DNA from 2 places in the Variovorax sp. GW822-FHT04A09 genome. Region 2 is predicted to be linked to the other one. Evidence: riboswitches for the same ligand, from Rfam matches in the RefSeq annotation. Region 2 holds a riboswitch; the other holds the start of a gene.
What was found. A riboswitch is a leader RNA that binds a small molecule or an ion and turns the genes downstream of it on or off. The one in region 2 is predicted to bind thiamine pyrophosphate.
Positions count from the first base shown of each region.

Region 1: it holds a riboswitch for thiamine pyrophosphate, as region 2 does, so the genes downstream of both, AC1RLW_RS02910 (purine-cytosine permease family protein) here and thiC (phosphomethylpyrimidine synthase ThiC) in region 2, are expected to answer to the same signal.

Region 1 covers NZ_JBXAMV010000001.1:670,973-674,370, reverse strand. The annotation lists gene AC1RLW_RS02920 (enoyl-CoA hydratase) at 248-1,024, opposite strand; gene AC1RLW_RS02915 (MarR family winged helix-turn-helix transcriptional regulator) at 1,161-1,616, shown strand; TPP riboswitch at 1,727-1,831, shown strand; gene AC1RLW_RS02910 (purine-cytosine permease family protein) at 1,909-3,249, shown strand; gene thiD (bifunctional hydroxymethylpyrimidine kinase/phosphomethylpyrimidine kinase) at 3,194-3,398, opposite strand, start outside.
Region 2 covers NZ_JBXAMV010000006.1:36,498-39,895, forward strand. The annotation lists gene AC1RLW_RS25825 (FG-GAP repeat protein) at 1-9, shown strand, start outside; gene AC1RLW_RS25830 (DUF6841 family protein) at 205-660, opposite strand; gene AC1RLW_RS25835 (YchJ family protein) at 857-1,288, shown strand; TPP riboswitch at 1,316-1,421, shown strand; gene thiC (phosphomethylpyrimidine synthase ThiC) at 1,515-3,398, shown strand.

The DNA.
Region 1 (3,398 bases), on a different contig from region 2:
AGCGACTGCAGCAGCGCGACCGCGCAGATGATGGTGCCGACGTCGACCCGGAAGCGCCTCAGCCGCGCGTGGGGTGCGGGCGATGAGGCCGGTGGTTCCGGGTGCTTGCGGTCGTCTGTCATGTGCGGGGAGCCTCCAGGGCATTCGAAGGCGCCCTCGTGGCGGAGATTCTCACCCGGGCCGGGGGCCAGCGGACCGGCGCATCACGGGTCGGCCGACATCTGGACGATGACCGGCCCGCTTGCCGCTACGCCGCAGTCTTTGAGAAGTCAGGGGCCCGCTTCTCAGCGAACGCCGTGAAGGCTTCGCGCGCTTCGGGACTCTGGAGGCGCTCCACGAACTGCGCGCCTTCGAGGTCCATCTGGGCTGCAACGGCCGCGCCCTGCTTCATCAGGCCCTTCGTCAGCTTCAACGAGCCCGCGGCACGGCTGGCGAGCAGCTCGGCAACCTTCTGCGCCTCGCCGTGCAGGTCCGACACAGGCACGACCCGGTTCGCGATGCCCCAGGCCAAGGCCTGCGCAGCGGACACCGGCAGGCCCAGCGCAAACATCTCGTAGGCACGAACGTGGCCGATGCGGGCCGGCAGCAGCAGGCTCGACGCCGCTTCGGGAACCAGCGCCAGGTTGACGAACGGCGTGGACAGCAGCGCATCCTCAGCCAGCACGACGAAGTCGCAGTGCAACAGCAAGGTGGTCCCCACGCCGACTGCGCGTCCGTTGACCGCCGCGATCAGCGGGCGTGTCGAACTCGCCAGTGCACGCAGGAAGCGAGCGACATGGCGTTCTTCGTTGTCGGCCTTGCCGGCAGCCACGGCAGCGAATTCGCCCAGGTCGTTGCCCGAGGTGAACATGCCGCCTTCGCCTCGCATCACGATGGCCCGCACGGACGGGTCGCTCTCGGCGCCTGCGATGGCATCGGCCAGGCGGCCATACATCGCATTGGTCAGTGCGTTCATCTTCTCCGGCCTGGCCAGCGTGAGGGTCAGGACACCCTGGGTGGATTCGACGGTCACGTATTCGGTCATAGGTTCTCCTGGTTGCCCGCTCGCACCGTGCGAGAGGGATGGTATTTAATTCGCATGCGAAGTATATGCTTCGCGTGCGAAATAAATACGGATAAGATGTAACCTGCCGCGCCTTCGCCCAGGCCACAGGAATCCGATGAAAGCTCAAAAAAAATACAGGCTGGTGTTTCTTCTGAACGTCGCCCAGCGGGCGGTGCAGCGCTGGAAAGAAACCCGCGGCGACGCCCTGCCCGCGCTGTCGGCAGCCCAGGCCGGCACGATGTTTTTCCTGTCGGCCAACGATGGCGCCCTGACGGGAGAAGTCGCGCAGGCACTGAACATCGGTGCCCCGGCCATGTCCGGCCTTGCCGCCCGGCTCGAAAAGGCCGGCTACCTGACCCGCGCGCAAGACCCGAACGACGGGCGCGCATTCCGCCTGTACCAGACCGAGGAAGGACGGCTTGCCGGACAGCGTGCAAAGGCCGGGCTCGGCGCGTTGAACGCACGGCTGACCCAGGGTTTCAGCGACGAAGAGATGGCAATCATCGGCCGGTGGCTCGAATCGGTGGTCGAGAATTTTTCCGCCGAAGGCGCGGGAAAGCACGAGGGATAGGCCCTCGGCCCCGGCACGCCATCGGTGCGGCGGGTGCAAGGCCCGCTGTGGCCGGATTCTTCCGTGCGCAGGAACTTTTCGGTGCGTCTGCGACACACGCGCCTAAAATGACATTTCGCTAGGGGTGCTGCACCGGTTTCGACCGGTGTGGCTGAGAAAGTCCCTTTGAACCTGACTGAGGTAATCCTCGCGCAGGGAAGCTGGTCCGGTGGCCTCTCACGTTCTCTCGCGTGACGGCCACGCCACTGGAGCCTCGCCCACCTGCCAAACCTTTTGCACTGGAGCAAAACGGATGGCACACGACCACGACAACGACAGTTCCGCTTCCGGCAACGAAGCGCTCACGCCCCTGCCCGCCTCCCGGCGCGTCTTCGGCTGGCACGACCACGCCTCGCTGTGGTTCAGCCTCGGCGTGGGGCTGCTGGTGATGCAGATCGGCGCCTACCTGGTGCCGGCCGTGGGCACGCGCGACGCGGCGCTGGCGATCGTGCTGGGTTCGCTGCTCGGCGCCGGGCTGCTGGCCTGGACCGCGCGGCTGGGCTGCGAAACCGGGCTGGCCAGCGCCGGCCTGATGCACGCCACCTACGGCAGCGCCTTCGCGCGGCTGCCGGTGCTGCTCAACATCGTGCAGCTGGTGGGCTGGACCACCTTCGAACTCGTGATCATGCGCGAGGGCACGCAGGCGATCGGGCAGCAGGCCTTCGGCGCCGCGCTGGGCACGGCCTGGGGCGGCGTGCTGACGACGCTGCTGTGGGGCGCGGTGCTGCTGGCGCTGCTGGCCGGCTCGATGGTGAAGCTGGTGCGCCGCTTCGTGAGCCGCTTCGGCCTGCCGCTGGTGGTGCTGTCGCTGCTGTGGCTCAGCTGGCAGTTCGCCACGCAGCTTCACGCCAAGGGCCTCGACGCCTTCTGGGCGCGGCCGGGCAACGGCAGCATGGGCATGTTCAGCGCGCTCGACCTCGTGATTGCGATGCCGGTGTCGTGGCTGCCGCTGGTGGCCGACTACGCGCGCCACGGCAAGCGCAGCGCGGCAGGCGGCCTGGGCAGCGCGTTCAGCGGCACCTGGATCGGCTACGCGCTCGCCAACATCTGGTGCTACGCACTGGGCGTGATGGTGGTGAGCGTGGCGGAGCCGGGCACCAGCCTCGTCATGGCGCTGCTGCTGGCGCAGGGCGGGCTGGTGGCGCTGGGCCTGATCCTCATCGACGAACTCGACAACGCCTATGGCGACGTGTACTCGGGCTCGGTGTCCACGCACAGCCTGCTGCCGCGCTGGAGCGTGAAGCGCTGGGGCCTGCTGCTGGCGGTGCTGTGCATCGGCCTCGCGCTGGTGCTGCCGATGCACACGCTCGAACCCTTCCTGCTGCTGCTGAGCTCGGTGTTCGTGCCGCTGTACGGCGTGATCCTGGGACGGCTGGGCAGCGGAAGTGCCGTGTCGGCGAACGGCACGCGCACCATCGACTGGGGCGCGGCGCTGATCTGGCTCGCGGGCATCGCGGCCTACCACGCGCTGGCCAAGTGGGCGCCGCAGTTCGGCTCGGCGCTGCCGACGCTGGCGGCGACCTTCGTGCTGGCCTGGCTCAGCCGGCCGACAGCGGCAAGCGGTGGGTCGGCACTGGCGCAAAGCCGTGGTTGAGCGGACCGTGGCCCGCGCCGACCAACACATCCGCACCGGCGCTCATCGCGCCGAGGATGTACGCGCGTGCGCGCTCGACCGCCTCGGGCAGCGCCAAACCCAATGCCAGGTGCGCGGCGATGGCCGACGAGAGCGTGCAGCCGGTGCCG
Region 2 (3,398 bases):
CTGTTCTAAGGCGGTGCTCTCGGCGCATGGTGCGGACGGCCTGCGCTTTGGAGCCGTCCTCGCTTTCAGCGTCGCGCCGTGCGTGTGCTGACAAGTCATGGCCCTGGCAGGCTTGACTTGCGCATGGGCGGGGCTCTGCCAGGGTTGCTGCGCGGACCGAAGAAGTCCATCGAAATACCAGCATGGCAGTTCCTCGGCCGTCTCTTACCCAATGCCATGCTGCCGTAGCGCCTCAGCTTCATCGCCAGTGATCCACCCGAACACCTTCGCGCTGGCGCCTTCAAGCCGCACCAGATAGACATTGGTGAAGTCGATCACCTTCTGCGCGCCATCGAACTTGTAGATCGCTCGCCACTCCACGCGGGCGAGCCCGTGGAGTTCGTCGATCGCCGAGACGTCGAGCTTGCGCACGTTCATCCGTTGCACGCCAGTCTCGCGGTAGTGCTTGAAACCCTGCGCGGACACTTTCCTGAGGTCGTCGTCGTTCTTGCCCGCGAAGACACCGGCGGGCGAGGCCGCAATGAAAGCCTCCGCGTACAGCGCAGCGACGGCTTCCAGGTCGGCTTCACCCGTCAGTCCCGCATTGAATTCGCGCTCATAGCGGTCGAACAGCTCTCGCGCCGCCGATTGAATCGGGTTGGGTGAGGTTTCGTTCGCCATGGCGATGCACTCCTTTGCGATATCAACGCGCTTTCTACTCCCGACTCGCTCTCTGCGGCAACGTGTGGGTGGGCGTCCAGCGCCTGCAGACCCATGCGAGCCCAAGCTCGTCCTCAAGTCAGCCGGGCATGCCCTGAAGCCCCCCCACACCCCACCTTCAGCCTCCGCCGCGCCAAGTGTTCCAATAGAGCCCTTCATGAGCGCCACCGACCCCACTCCCGGCCCCTGCCCCTGCGGCCGTACCGACCGTCGCGACAAGCCCATCGGCTACGCCCTGTGCTGTGGGCGCTACCTCGACGATTTCGAGAACACGCCGGCGCCCGACGCCGAATCTCTGATGCGTTCGCGCTACTCGGCCTTCGTGCTGGCGCGTGCCGACTACCTGCTCGCCACCTGGCATGCGTCGAAGCGGCCGGCGTCGGTCGAGTTCGAGCCGGGCGTCAAATGGCTGGGGCTGGACATCCGCTCGCGCTCGGTGCTCGATGCCGACCACGCCGAGGTCGAGTTCGTCGCCCGCCAGCGCGGCGCGACGGGCGTGGCGTTCCGCCTGCACGAGCGCAGCCGTTTCGTGCGCGAGGACGAGCGCTGGTTCTACGTCGACGGCGACCTGCACCAGCCCCCGGGTTGACGGCGGCGGGCTTCGGCCCGCACAATCGGCCCCGCTCCGGGGTGCACACATGTGGTGTGCTGAGATGGCAAAGCTGCCGACCCGCGAACTTGATCCGGGTCATACCGGCGTAAGAAGAGCTGCACTCCCTGACTTCGGTCCGTCACTCCCTTTTCTGGTGGCGGGCCTCCCGAGGTCCATCGAGCGATTGCGGAGCACCCTTTCCCTCAACAAGGAGTGCCTCCCGATGAATGCCCCCGACAAGTTCACTTCGCTGCTGTCGCTGACGCGCGAACCCTTTCCCGCCTCGCACAAGTGCGTCATTCCGGGCAGCCGGCCCGACCTGTTCGTGCCCGTGCGCGACGTGGCGCTGACCAACGGCGAAACCGTCTCCCTGTACGACACCTCGGGCCCCTACACCGACCCGAAGGTCGAGATCGACGTGCGCCGTGGCCTGCCCGACGTGCGCAGCGCCTGGGTCATCGAGCGCGGCGACACCGAAAGCTACGAAGGCCGCACGCACCACGCGCTGGACGACGGCGCCAAGAACGAAGACCGCGACGCGCAGCGCCTGGCCGAGCTGCGCGCCGGTGCCTCGGCGCTGCAACGCACGCCGCGCCGCGCCAAGTCGGGCGCCAACGTCACGCAGATGCACTACGCGCGCCGCGGCATCGTCACGCCCGAGATGGAATACGTGGCCCTGCGCGAGAACGGCAAGCGTGAATGGATGGCCGAGTACCTGGCCAACGAAGAGCGCGCCAAGCGCGTGGCGGGCAACCCGATGGGCGCGAGCATTCCGCGCATCATCACGCCCGAGTTCGTGCGCGACGAAGTGGCCCGCGGCCGCGCGATCATTCCGGCGAACATCAACCACCCCGAGGTCGAGCCGATGGCCATCGGGCGCAACTTCAAGGTGAAGATCAACGCCAACATCGGCAACTCGGCTGTCACCTCGAGCATCGAGGAAGAGGTCGAGAAGCTGGTGTGGGCCATCCGCTGGGGCGCCGACAACGTGATGGACCTGTCGACCGGCAAGAACATCCACACCACGCGCGACTGGATCGTGCGCAACTCGCCGGTGCCCATCGGCACGGTGCCGATCTACCAGGCGCTCGAGAAGGTGGGCGGCGTGGCCGAAGACCTCACCTGGGAGATCTACCGGGACACGCTCATCGAGCAGGCGGAGCAGGGCGTCGACTACTTCACCATCCACGCCGGCCTGCGCCTGCCGTTCATCCACCTCACGGCCAACCGCATGACGGGCATCGTGTCGCGCGGCGGCTCGATCATGGCCAAGTGGTGCATCGCGCACCACAAGGAGAGCTTCCTCTACACGCACTTCGAGGACATCTGCGACATCATGAAGGCCTACGACGTGAGCTTCTCGCTCGGCGACGGCCTGCGCCCCGGCAGCGGTGCCGATGCGAACGACGAAGCACAGTTTGCCGAACTGCGCACGCTGGGCGAGCTCACGCAGATCGCCTGGAAGCACGACGTGCAGACCATGATCGAAGGCCCGGGCCACGTGCCGATGCACATGATCCAGGCCAACATGGACGAGCAGATCAAGCACTGCCACGAAGCGCCGTTCTACACGCTCGGCCCGCTGACCATCGACATCGCACCGGGCTACGACCACATCTCCAGCGCCATCGGCGCCGCGATGATCGGCTGGGCCGGCACGGCAATGCTCTGCTACGTGACGCCCAAGGAGCACCTGGGCCTGCCCGACCGCGACGACGTGAAGCAGGGGATCATTGCCTACAAGATCGCCGCGCACGCGGCCGACGTGGCCAAGGGCCACCCGGGTGCGCGCTCGCGCGACGACGCGCTGAGCAAGGCGCGCTTCGAGTTCCGCTGGCAAGACCAGTTCAACCTGGGCCTGGACCCCGACACGGCGCGCGAATTCCACGACGAGACGCTGCCGAAAGATTCGAGCAAGGTGGCGCATTTCTGCTCGATGTGCGGCCCCAAGTTCTGCTCGATGAAGATCACGCAGGAGGTGCGTGAGTACGCGGCCAAGAAGGGCGTGGCCGAGGCGGCTGCCATGGCCGAGGGCATGGAAGAGAAGTCGAAAGAATTCATGGCCGGCGGCGGCGAGATCTACATTCCGATCCGCCCAGTCGTTTGA